Regions from separate parts of the Paenibacillus sp. FSL R5-0713 genome, predicted to be linked through region 3. Evidence: predicted binding sites of a transcription regulator. Region 3 holds the regulator's gene; each other region holds the start of a gene.
The links. Region 3 encodes Rex, which represses fermentation and respiration genes when NADH is low (regulators of the CRP and FNR family bind a similar motif). Its sites were predicted from a motif close to TTGTGAAATATTTCACAA; they were not measured.
Positions count from the first base shown of each region.

Region 1 (4,299 bases), 180 kb from region 3:
GCCTCCGGAGCTGCGGTAATAGGATAGATATGGCTCAATTTCAGCCAATACCTCCTCTAGCGTCATTTCTTTTCCACCATCCAGCGCCCATGTATCAGGGTTATGGCAGTACTGACACTTGAGTAGACATCCTTGCATAAAAAGCACGAAGCGGATGCCTGGGCCGTCAACCGTCCCGAAAGTTTCGAGTGAATGAATATGTCCGTTAACCATGCTGCCTCTTCCTTTCTGTATCCGCATCCGCTGTGCGTTTAATATGAGTTGGAATGTCTTGCTCTAGCGGTCTTCTACTTGCATATTACTTACATCGAGCCATGGAACGTACGGTTGATGACATCCAACTGTTGTTCACGAGTCAGTTTAATGAAGTTAACCGCATATCCGGATACCCGTACAGTCAGTTGCGGATAGTTTTCCGGGTGATCCATCGCATCAATCAGTTGCTGACGATCAAATACGTTAACGTTCAGATGATGAGCGTTTTGACCAAAGTAGCCATCCATCATCGCAGTGAGATTGGATTTACGTGTAGTCGCCTCTTTACCCAATGCTTTTGGCACGATGGAGAAGGTATTGGAAATCCCGTCAAGACTGTGTTCATAAGGCAATTTGGCTACAGAGCCAAGGGAAGCCAGTGCACCTTTTTTGTCACGACCATGCATTGGGTTCGCACCTGGAGCAAATGGTTCACCTGCTTTACGACCGTCCGGTGTAGTCCCTGTTTTCTTACCATATACCACGTTGGAAGTGATCGTCAGAACGGATTGTGTTGGTATTGCGTTACGGTATGCTTTGTGCTTACGAATCATGCCCATGAAGCTCTCAACCAGTTCAACAGCAATGCTGTCCACGCTATCTTCATTGTTACCGTAACAAGGGAAGTCGCCTTCAATTTCAAAATCAACAGCGATGCCTTGTTCGTTACGGATTGGTTTTACTTTGGCATATTTGATGGCACTCAGTGAATCTGCTGTAACCGAGAGACCCGCGATACCACAAGCCATCGTACGTACAATGTCACGGTCATGTAATGCCATTTCGATACGCTCATAGCTGTATTTATCGTGCATGTAGTGAATGACGTTGAGGGTGTTCATATACAGCTTCGCGAGCCACTCCATCATTGGTTTGAAGCGTTTCATGACTTCATTGTAATCCAGCACTTCACTAGTGATGGCAGGATACTCAGGTCCAACTTGTGCTCCGGATTTCTCGTCACGACCACCGTTGATCGCATACAGGAGAGCTTTTGCCAGGTTGGCACGAGCGCCGAAGAATTGCATTTGTTTCCCGATCTTCATCGCCGATACACAGCATGCAATACCGTAATCGTCACCATAGATTGGACGCATCAGGTCATCATTTTCATACTGGATTGAACTGGTTTCAATGGATACTTTGCTGCAATAATCTTTGAAAGCTTCTGGAAGCTTCGTGGACCATAGTACAGTCAGGTTCGGTTCTGGTGCAGGACCCAGGTTGTGCAGGGTATGCAGGAAACGGAAGCTGTTTTTCGTTACGCGTGTTTCACCATTCACTGACATACCGCCGATGGACTCCGTCACCCATGTTGGATCTCCACTGAACAGTTCGTTGTAATCCGGTGTACGCAGGAATTTGACAATCCGCAGTTTCATTACGAAATGGTCAACGAGTTCCTGAGCCTGTTCTTCGGACAGAATGCCTTCTTGCAGGTCACGTTCAATGTAGATATCCAGGAAAGAAGATACACGTCCCAGAGACATCGCAGCACCGTTCTGCTCTTTGATGGCAGCGAGATAACCGAAGTACAACCATTGGAACGCTTCTTTTGCAGTAGTCGCTGGCAAGGAAATATCGAACCCGTGCATATCACCCAATTGTTTCAATTCTTGCAATGCACGAATCTGCTCAGACAATTCTTCCCGCAGACGAATGACATCTTCATCAATAACATCAACTTCGAGTGCATTCAATTCACCTTTTTTGTTACGAATCAGGAAGTCTACCCCGTACAAAGCTACACGACGATAGTCACCGATGATCCGGCCACGGCCGTAAGCATCTGGCAGACCTGTAATAATCCCTGCTTTACGCGCTGCACGCATATCGGAAGTATAAGCATCGAATACACCCTGGTTATGTGTTTTGCGAATGTTTGTAAATATATCAATGACGCCTTGAGGCAATTCGAAGCCATATGCTTCACATGCATCAATCATCATCCGGATTCCGCCTGTTGGTTGAATGGAACGTCTGAATGGAGCATCCGTCTGAACGCCGACAATCTGTTCTTTGGATTGATCCAGATAACCTGGTTGGTGAGACACAATAGTCGCTGGTGTGTTCACATCAACATCAAGTACTCCGCCGTTATCCCGTTCTTTTTTGGTCAGATCAGATACGATCTCCCACAATTCTTTGGTATTCTGGGTTGCACCTGCTAGGAATGCTTCATCACCGTAATACGGAGTCAAGTTGTGTGCCAGAAAATCATTCACATCTACGGATTTGGTCCATGTTCCTTTGGTAAAGTTTCTCCAGCCTGTTTGTTGTTTGACATCTTTTTCAATCACCGACATCTTAATCCCTCCACTAATTTGGATTTCTGGACACATAACATCTTGCTTCATTCGTAGCATTGTGTGCCCAGAGCCGCGATTAATGTGAATTGTTTCACATAAACCGGATCATGTTCTCTCTACCTGGGAACCGGAACCGCGGGATGAATGTTTTTCTTACATTTTCAGTATACGTCTTGAGGCTTTCATCATCTGTGATTTTTGTCACAAAGTCAGTGAACTAACTCACTCCACCTGCGCTGTGTCCCATTGAACCCCCTTTAGATTCACACTTAGCCACTGCGCGGGCAGAACAACCTTCCAATCGCTGCTCACTATTTAAATTTACTGAAAAAGCGAATGAACATTAGGTGCCGTACACTGGCCACTGCAAGTAGAGAACAACCTTCCGATCGCTGTTATCCCCGGATTTTTTGATTCACTTTTTCAAAGGTGAAAATCCAGTGATAAAGGCGAACGCTCCGCTTCTTCAGGTTTTTTCTCTCCTCTCCGTTATCGTGTACATGTGTAATTCAACTGATAATACAAAAGGTCAAAATTTATTTCAAAGATGCAAGCTTCGCTTTTTCAGGTTTTTTCTGCCCACTCCGTTATTGTGTGAATATCTGGGTCAAACGACCTCATCACGGATTCCGGGTAACCTCTTTAGGACCATTGCTCCGTTAAACTCGGAGCAAACAAGGACTTAGGACTATTTCCTGAAAAACAGATGCTTCGCTTTTCTGTTTTTCTGCCCATTCTGCTTTGTTCGTCATCGTGTTAATATCTCACTCAATCACGAATTCCGTGTAACCTCTAAAAAGACGGCAATCGGGGCTCCCCTCTCGGGGAACCCTGATCTTCTTGCCGTAAGGCAGGTTTCGTTCTTTGTTATTCAAACTTTCCGTAGAAAGCGTTGCGGTACACATCAGCCAGTTCAGTTACCAGCGGCAACTTCGGATTGGCGGTTGTACATTGGTCTTCGAAGGCACGGTCTGCCAGATAATCTACATGTGCTTCGAAGTCTTTGGCATCAAATCCGATTTCTTGGAACGATTCTTCAATGCCCAATGTTTTGTTCAGTTTGCGAATGGCATTAATAAGACTGGTTACGCCTTCTTCTGTTGTACGTGCAGGCAATCCTAGAATCCGGGCAATTTCGGCATACCGTTCATCCGCTACAAAGTGCGAATATTTCGGGAACGATGCAAATTTGGTCGGTTTTTTCGCGTTGTAACGAATGACGTGTGGCATCAGGATTGCGTTGGTGCGTCCGTGTGCGGTGTGGTACTGACCGCCCCATTTGTGCGCCAAGCTGTGGTTAATGCCCAGGAATGCGTTGGCAAACGCCATACCGGCAATGGTGGAAGCATTATGCATTTTCTCACGTGCCAGTTTGTCACCTTGCAGTGCCGATTGCTCCAGGTATTGGAATACCAGTTGAATCGCTTTGATCGCAAGGCCATCCGTGTAATCATTCGCCATGACAGACACATAAGCTTCAATCGCATGAGTCAGTACGTCCATACCTGTATCTGCAACGGCTGTTCTAGGCAGAGAGTATACGAATTCCGGATCGACAATCGCTACGTCTGGTGTCAGCTCATAGTCGGCCAATGGATATTTGGTATTCCCTTGATTTTTATCTGTGATAACCGCGAACGATGTTACTTCAGAACCTGTACCGGATGTCGTTGGAATCGCTACAAATTTCGCTTTTACGCCGAGACGTGGATATTTGTAGATCCGTTTGCGGATA
Region 1 covers NZ_CP150229.1:4,420,192-4,424,490, forward strand. Annotated here, with positions in the region: gene pflA (pyruvate formate-lyase-activating protein) at 1-213, opposite strand, end outside; gene pflB (formate C-acetyltransferase) at 303-2,561, opposite strand; gene adhE (bifunctional acetaldehyde-CoA/alcohol dehydrogenase) at 3,432-4,299, opposite strand, start outside.
Region 1: the regulator Rex is predicted to act here: its motif matches at 2,644-2,661, upstream of pflB (formate C-acetyltransferase).

Region 2 (4,299 bases), 2.6 Mb from region 3:
CCGGCTTTTGCTCTTCCATGATCTTGTTGATCTTGCTATTCATGCCCGCAGATGAAGGCGCACCCGCTCTTGCTTGTAATGAACCAAGCGGAGGAAGAGATTGAATACGCTCAACAATTCTCCGACCAAATACAATCGCTTCTGATAAGGAGTTGCTTGCCAGTCGGTTAGCTCCATGCACTCCTGTAGAAGATACCTCGCCACAAGCAAATAATCGGGAGATACTGCTTTCTCCACTTAAATCCGTTTTCACGCCACCCATCATGTAATGGGCAGCAGGTGCAACGGGAATCCAGTCGGTTGTCATGTCCAATCCATAACGCATACAAGTCTCATATATGGTAGGAAACCGGTGCTTGATCATCTCTGGCTGTTCATGCGTAATGTCCAAATACACGAACGTACTGTTGGTGGACTCCATCTCACTAACAATCGCTCGTGCCACGATATCGCGTGGGGCCAGTTCAAGCTGGACATGATAACGATCCATGAAACGTTCGCCCTTCACATTGCGCAAGTATGCTCCTTCACCACGTACGGCTTCTGACACAAGGAAACGCGGGGCCCCCGGGTAACAAAGAGAGGTGGGGTGGAATTGGATAAATTCCATGTCACGCACGATAGCCCCAGCCCGGTAGGCCATTGCTACACCATCGGCAGTAGCTACATCCGGGTTCGTTGTGTATCGGTATAGTTGCCCTGCCCCGCCAGAGCAAAGAACGGTTGCCTGTGCTTTCACGAACACTTGCGATCCGTCATCCTTTTGAACCAGTGCGCCATTGCATTCCCCTCGCTCTGTAATCAGGTCAACAACAAAATGCTCATCCCATACTTCAATCCCGGGATGCTCATTCACTTCGACAGCAAGTGCACGTACAATCTCATATCCCGTGGCATCCCCGTTGGCATGCAAAATACGGCGGTGGCTATGCGCACCTTCCTGCGTCAATGCCAACTCGCCGTTCTCCAGATCAAACAAAGTACCCAGACGAATCAGTTCCTTCACTCCGTCCGGACCCTCATTCACCAATACCTCTACCGCCTCGGAGCGGCATAAGCCCGCTCCTGCAACAAGTGTGTCCTGCAAGTGGTAAGCAGGTGAATCATCCTCAGCAATAACCGCAGCGATTCCTCCCTGCGCATATCTGGTGTTACTTTCAAGTAATGACTTCTTCGTGATCATTAATACACGTTGTTGTTCACTGGCCTTAATAGCAGTAAACAAGCCAGCAATCCCTGAGCCTATAACGAGTACATCCGTCTCTACCATGGGTAGCGCAGACAGATCAAAATTAACTAAATATTGCGGTATCATGTTATTCACCTGTCTTGGAGCAAGAGTAGCGCATCCTATTTTACCAACAACATGCGCTCTAGTGATTCTCTGGCTTTGTCGGCAACAGCCGGTGGCACGTAGATCTGCGGCTTCATCGTTTCCAGGCATTTCACCAGTTTCTTCAAGTTGTTCACCTTCATATTGGGACATACGAGGAACTTGGTAGCAAAGTGGAACTGTTTATCCGGACTGTCCAGACGAAGCTGATATCCTGTGCCATCTTCGGTACCTACGATAAATTCCTTCGCTGATGAATTTTTGCAATACTCCAGAATAGCTGTTGTGCTGCCCACAAAATCACCCATTTCCACAACTTCAGGGCGACACTCTGGATGAACAACAAACTCTGCATTTGGATGCTTGGCTCTCATCTCCACCACATCCTTGACTGTGAGCATATCATGCGTGTTGCAGTAACCTTCCCAGATAATCATTTTTTTGTCTGTATGCTGCTGCACGTAATGTCCCAGGTTTTTATCAGGTACCCAAATAATCTCGTCGGAATCCACCGATTGAATAACCCGAACTGCATTCGCTGAAGTACAACAGATGTCAGTCTCAGCCTTAATCTCAGCCGAGGAATTGATATAAGTAACCACCTTGGCGTTAGGGTGTTGTGCTTTCAATTTGCGTAGTCCATCCACGTTCACCATATCTGCCATCGGGCAGCCCGCACGTTCATCCGGAATAATAACTGTTTTGTTCGGCGCCAGAATTTTAGCGCTTTCACCCATAAAATGAACACCACAGAAAACGATCACATCCGCATCGGTTTGTGCTGCTTTCTGGGCTAACAGAAACGAATCTCCACGGAAGTCAGCAACCTCCTGTACTTCGTCACGTTGGTAATAATGGGCAAGAATAATGGCATTACGTTCCTTCTTCAATTCCATCAGCCGCTCACGCAGCTCGCGGTTCATCTCAGCCTTGCGCTCTAAAGCCAGAGCTTCCACCTGTGATCCTCTCCTTTATCGGGACAGCGTCATGCGCTGTTTCGTAGGGCTAACCTAAGTCGTTAACATCGCTTGAGAAACGAATCACAAGCGGTTTAACAACTAATTTACACAACGTTCACGACTCTGTCAATAAATGAAAAAGGCCCAGTACTGCGCCTTAACCACCTGTTTGCTAACTGGTTCGCCATCTAACTCCCGTTTATCTTTATCTATCCTCTTTTAAAATAAAGGACAAAAAAAGAGAGCCCGAGGGCTCTCCTGATTTCACCTGCTATCCTAGCCAGATGGATTATGCATTAAGACGTTGGCTTCGTTCCACCATCATCCGGGTTATTGTTATTACCTTTTTCCAGATTCGGAGCTTCGTTTGGAATATCTCCGGCTGGTGGCTCAGGCGTTTCATCTTTACCTTGAATACGGACACGCACATCACCGATGTTGTCGATGATTGGCTCTCCGCCTTCAGTTGGTGTGCCTTCACCATCATTGTCGTTCTCTGCTTTTGGAGTTAAGGAACCTGTTTCGATCAATTGCTTGATCTGATCCATTTCCAAAGTCTCTACCTCAAGCAAAGTTTGAGCGATCAGATGCATCTCTTTTGAATGTTTAACAAGCAAGTCCTTACATTTCTCATAACATTCATTGATAAAGCGTTGCATTTCCTGATCAATCTCATACGCAATGGAATCCGAGTAATTCTGTTCATGACCGATATCCCGACCAAGGAATACCTGTCCTTGTGAACTTCCGAATTGCATAGGTCCCAATTTCTCACTCATTCCGTATTCCATAACCATGCTGCGAACAATACCTGTCGCTTGCTGGAAGTCACTGTATGCACCAGTACCAATCTCTCCGATGAACAATTCTTCAGCTACACGACCTCCGAGAAGTCCGGTTACTTTATCCAACAGTTCCTGCTTGGTAACCAGCATACGGTCTTCTTTTGGCAACATGATTACATATCCACCCGCACGTCCGCGCGGGATAATGGTCACTTTATGTACCATATCAGCATGTTCCAGGAAGTATCCTACAATGGTATGGCCTGCTTCGTGATAAGCAACGATTCGTTTCTCACGATCACTGATGACACGGCTTTTCTTCTCCGTACCAACGATGACACGGTCAATCGCTTCGTCAACTTCTTTCATGGAAATATCTTTACGATTACGACGTGCTGCGAGCAATGCCGCTTCGTTCAAGAGATTCTCCAAATCTGCACCAGAGAAACCTGTTGTACGTTTCGCGATAATATCCATCTTCACGTCTTTAGTCAGTGGTTTATTACGGGAATGTACTTTCAAGACAGCTTCACGACCTTTTACATCAGGGCGGTCAACCGTAATTTGACGGTCAAAACGTCCTGGACGCAGCAAGGCAGGGTCCAAAATATCTGCACGGTTCGTTGCAGCTACGATGATAATACCTTCGTTAGCTCCGAAACCGTCCATTTCAACGAGCAACTGGTTAAGTGTTTGCTCACGCTCATCGTGACCACCACCAAGACCAGCACCACGCTGACGTCCTACAGCATCAATCTCATCGATAAAGATGATACATGGCGCATTTTTCTTTGCATTTTCAAACAAATCACGTACACGTGATGCACCGACACCGACAAACATTTCCACGAAGTCGGAACCTGAAATACTGAAGAATGGTACACCCGCTTCACCGGCTACCGCACGAGCGAGCAACGTTTTACCTGTACCTGGAGGACCTACGAGCAATACGCCCTTAGGAATCCGTGCACCTACTGCTGCGAATTTACGAGGGTCCTTGAGGAAGTCTACAACCTCAACAAGTTCCTGTTTCTCTTCGTCAGCACCCGCAACATCTTCAAATGTAACCCGCTTCTTCTCTTCGTTATAGAGACGAGCACGGCTTTTACCAAAGTTCATTACTTTACCGCCGCCGCCTTGAGCCTGATTAAACAGGAAGAAGAACAGCAGGAACATAATGATCAAAGGGATAAAGGAAGTCAGCAACGTCAACCAGATGCTG
Region 2 covers NZ_CP150229.1:64,285-68,583, reverse strand. Annotated here, with positions in the region: gene nadB (L-aspartate oxidase) at 1-1,315, opposite strand, end outside; gene nadA (quinolinate synthase NadA) at 1,351-2,289, opposite strand; gene ftsH (ATP-dependent zinc metalloprotease FtsH) at 2,589-4,299, opposite strand, start outside.
Region 2: the regulator Rex is predicted to act here: its motif matches at 2,362-2,379, upstream of nadA (quinolinate synthase NadA).

Region 3 (4,299 bases):
GATTGGACCGATATTGGTGCACCACGTGATGAGCGGGAAGGTAACCCCCTCGATGGTGTAAGCTTCGAACAGTTTATGGACCAGGTTCGGGAGAACCTGAAGGATACGCTGGATCATTACGAAGAGCGTGAAGCGCAGACCCAGATGTTCAGCAGTGTAAGGCAAGCCCTGGATGAAGAGAAACATCTCTTGATCGAAGCTGGAACAGGTACCGGTAAATCTCTGGGTTATCTGCTGCCAGCGATATACGAAAGTGTGAAACAAGAACAGAAAGTCATGGTCAGCACGCATACGATCAATTTGCAGGAGCAATTGAGAGAGCGAGATATTCCGATGTTGACCCAAGTGGTTCCGTTTCCGTTTAAGGCTGCTGTCTTCAAAGGACGTGGACATTACCTGTGCCTGCGCAAATTTGAACACAAAATCAATAAACGTGAATTCGCCACGCCCAAAGAGGATTATTTCACAGCCGCTCAGATGATCGTGTGGCTCACACAGACTGAAACTGGAGATGATGAGGAGCTTAACCTTAGCGGACGCGGAGGCGACTTCTGGGAGACGGTACAGAGCGAATCCGAGTCCTGTCTGGGAAGATCCTGCCCATGGTTCCGCAAATGTTTCTATCATCGCGCCAAACATGAGGCCGGGTTGTCTGATATCGTAATAACCAATCACTCCAAATTGTTTACGGATGTCAAAGCAGCACATCAGTTGTTGCCAGCCTATGAGAGTCTTGTGATCGATGAGGCCCATCATCTCGAGGATGTAGCGGGTAAACATCTTGGAATGCATATGAAATACTTCACGTTGGTTCATACCCTGACCCGTCTGTTCAAAGACAGTCGTAATGGACAATTGCCTATGCTTCGTTCGCAGTTATCCGGGCATGAAAATTCGGTGCAATGGGGCTCCATGGTGGATCAGATGTTCCCGCTGGCTGTTGAGGTGAAGGAGCTTTGGGATCGTATGAGCGATGCCCTGTTCGGTCTTTTGCCTGAACGAAGTGATGCTTCACCGGGAGAGACAGGGCAATTTTCCCTGCGCCTGAAGGCATCTCAGAAACCTGCGAAATGGCAGGAGTTGCAGGATCTGGAGAACCAGATCTATGTGACTCTGGGCGATTTGGTTCGCAAAGGGGACAAATTGCTGCTTGAGGTGAAAGAGGATCAGGATGATTATCAATCGGATAGTCTGATTACGGACATTACAGGACTGCTGAAAGATCTGACCACATTGAAGGAGAATCTGCGATTCTTCATGCGTATGGATGATGCCAAAACGGTGTACTGGATGGAAGCCAGCGGTCAGTTCCGCAGTAAATCTCTTCAACTGTACGCCGTACCTGTCGATGTCAGTGCACAACTGAAGGATTTGTTCTTTGATAAAAAGAAAAGTGTTGTGCTTACATCGGCTACGCTCTCTGTAGATAAGTCATTCCAGTTCATGATTGAGCAGCTTGGCTTACAGGAAGCCTCTGAGAATAATCGGCTGTTAACGTCGATGCTGCCATCACCTTTTAATTATCGTGATCAGGCACTTCTAGTGATTCCGCGTGATTTCCCGAGTGTGAAAGGCAGTGTGGGTGATGCGCACTTTGTCAATATGCTGGTGCAATCACTCGCAGAGACCGCAATTGCCACGCGTGGACGCATGATGGTTCTGTTTACTTCATACAAGATGCTGCGACAGGTCTATGATCCACTGAAGGAGGCACTGTCTGGTAACGACATCTCTTTGTTGGGTCAAGGTGTGGACAGTGGAAGCCGCTCCAAGTTGACTCGCAGGTTCCAGGATGCCAAAGCTACGGTACTCTTGGGCACAAGCAGCTTCTGGGAGGGTGTAGATATCCCGGGAGAAGCACTGACCTGTCTCGCTATTGTGCGTCTGCCTTTCCAGCCGCCGAATCATCCGTTGGTTGAAGCCAAGAGTGAATTGCTCCAGGAGCAAAAGAAAAATCCATTCATGAAACTGTCTGTGCCGCAAGCGGTCATTCGCTTCAAGCAAGGATTTGGCCGATTGGTGCGAACAGCGAAGGACAGAGGTATTGTCATTGTTTATGATACACGTGTGATCGAAGCGTACTATGGCAAATTCTTTTTATATTCATTACCTGGTCCCAAAATGGAGCATATGCTCACGGAGCAGATGGTTCCACGGATTACCGAGTGGTTAGAAAAACCTGTTAATGAACAAGAATAATGGTTGATTTTGTTTGTTATATCATTGCATGACACTATCGTTTGGCGTTAAACTTTATTAGATATTTCCGTATCCGATTAAAGCAGTTGCACGTAAGAACTTATAACCTAAATTACAAAGAGCATTCTGTATAAAATGTCACGTCTATCTTTGAGTTTATACAGAATGCTCATCTTTTCATCTATTATTTTATCGTGGCATTGGTAAGGGGGAGCAAGAATGAAATCGGATAAAATTTCGGAAGCGGTGGTACGACGTCTGCCTGTATACTTGCGCTATTTGAACGAGTTGCATCAGCGTGAGGTGGCTACTGTTTCTTCTCAAGAGCTTGGACAGAGGCTGGATCTGAATCCGGCCCAAATTCGAAAAGACCTGGCTTACTTCGGTGATTTTGGTCGAAAAGGGATCGGGTATGATGTATCCTATTTGATCGAGAAAATTCGTCACATTCTCAAAATTGATCAGCAAATTAATGTAGCTTTGGTAGGTGCGGGTAACCTGGGACAGGCCTTGTCCAACTACAACGCATATCTGAAAGACAACATGAAGATTGTTGCTGTATTCGATGCATATGGACCGAAGATTGGTAGTCAAATCAACAGTTTGACGGTAAAACCAATGAATGAATTGACGGAAGCGGTTAAGACAGATAACATCCGCATCGGAATTATTACAGTTCCGGATACGGAAGCTCAAAATGTAGCCGATCAACTTATTGAGTCGGGAATCGAAGCGATTCTTAATTTTGCACCAACTATTCTAAAAACACCGCCACATATCCGCATTCACCATGCTGACTTTACAACGGATCTGCTTAGTTTGGCCTATTACTTGGAGACTGGAAAGGACGACGAGGAAGATGACAACAAATAGATGGGTAATTCACAACGGCAAATTTGCCGTTAATGAAGGCACTACATGGAACGTGGTTCATGGATACATGGTTGTCGAGAATGACAAGATTGTGCATATTGGTGAGACATTGCCGGATGGAGACGAAAATTGTACCAAAGTGGATGGAAAAGGATTGTTCTTCCTGCCGGGTCTGATCAATACGCATGGTCATGCAGCGATGTCGTTGCTCAGAGGACACGGGGACGATCTTGCGTTACAAGTATGGTTGCAGGAAAAAATGTGGCCGATGGAAGCAAAAATGACTTCTCAAGACGTATATTGGGGAACTTCGCTATCCGTGCTTGAAATGTTGAAAGGCGGAACTACAGCTTTCCTGGACATGTATGATCACATGGATCAGGTTGCCAAAGTTGTGGAACAATCCGGCGTTAGAGCAGCACTGGCACGTGGTGTAATAGGACTGTGCTCGGAAGAAGAGCAATTGCGGAAGCTGGAGGAGTCGGCAGCGTTTGCGCGTGAGTGGAATGGACAGGCAGATGGTCGCATCACAACCGTAATCTCGCCACACGCACCATATACATGCCCTCCTGACTACATAGAGAAGCTTGTACAAGTCGCAAATGATCTTAACCTTCCTCTGCATACACATATGTCGGAAACGCTTCGTGAAGTGGAGCAGAACGTTACAGACTATGGACTGCGTCCTGTGGCACATCTGGAGAAACTGGGCTTTTTCTCCCGTCCATCCCTGGTAGCACATGCGGTGCATCTAAATGATGAAGAGATTGAAATTTTGGCCCGCCATGATGTGGCTGTATCCCATAACCCGGGAAGTAACCTGAAACTCGCTTCCGGTGTTGCGCGGGTACCTGCGTTACTGAAAGCAGGAGTTACCGTGTCACTCGGAACCGACGGACCGGCAAGCAACAACAACCTGGATATGTTTGAAGAAATGAGACTGGCTGCATTGATTCACAAAGGTGTGTCTGGTGATCCGACTGCCGTGCCAGCGGGCGAAGCGTTACTACTCGGAACTTCATATGGTGCTAAATCCATCTTCCTGAACAATACCGGTGCGCTTCAGGTAGGCATGAAGGCTGATTTCATCGCCCTGGACATTGAACAGGCACACTTCTACCCACATACAGACCTGATCTCGCATACGATTTATTCAGCCTCTGCCAAAGATGTGGAGCACGTATGGGTAGATGGGAAACAAGTGGTTAAACATGGCGAATGTCTGAC
Region 3 covers NZ_CP150229.1:4,237,655-4,241,953, reverse strand. Annotated here, with positions in the region: gene dinG (ATP-dependent DNA helicase DinG) at 1-2,199, shown strand, start outside; gene MKZ12_RS18775 (redox-sensing transcriptional repressor Rex) at 2,419-3,072, shown strand; gene MKZ12_RS18770 (amidohydrolase) at 3,059-4,299, shown strand, end outside.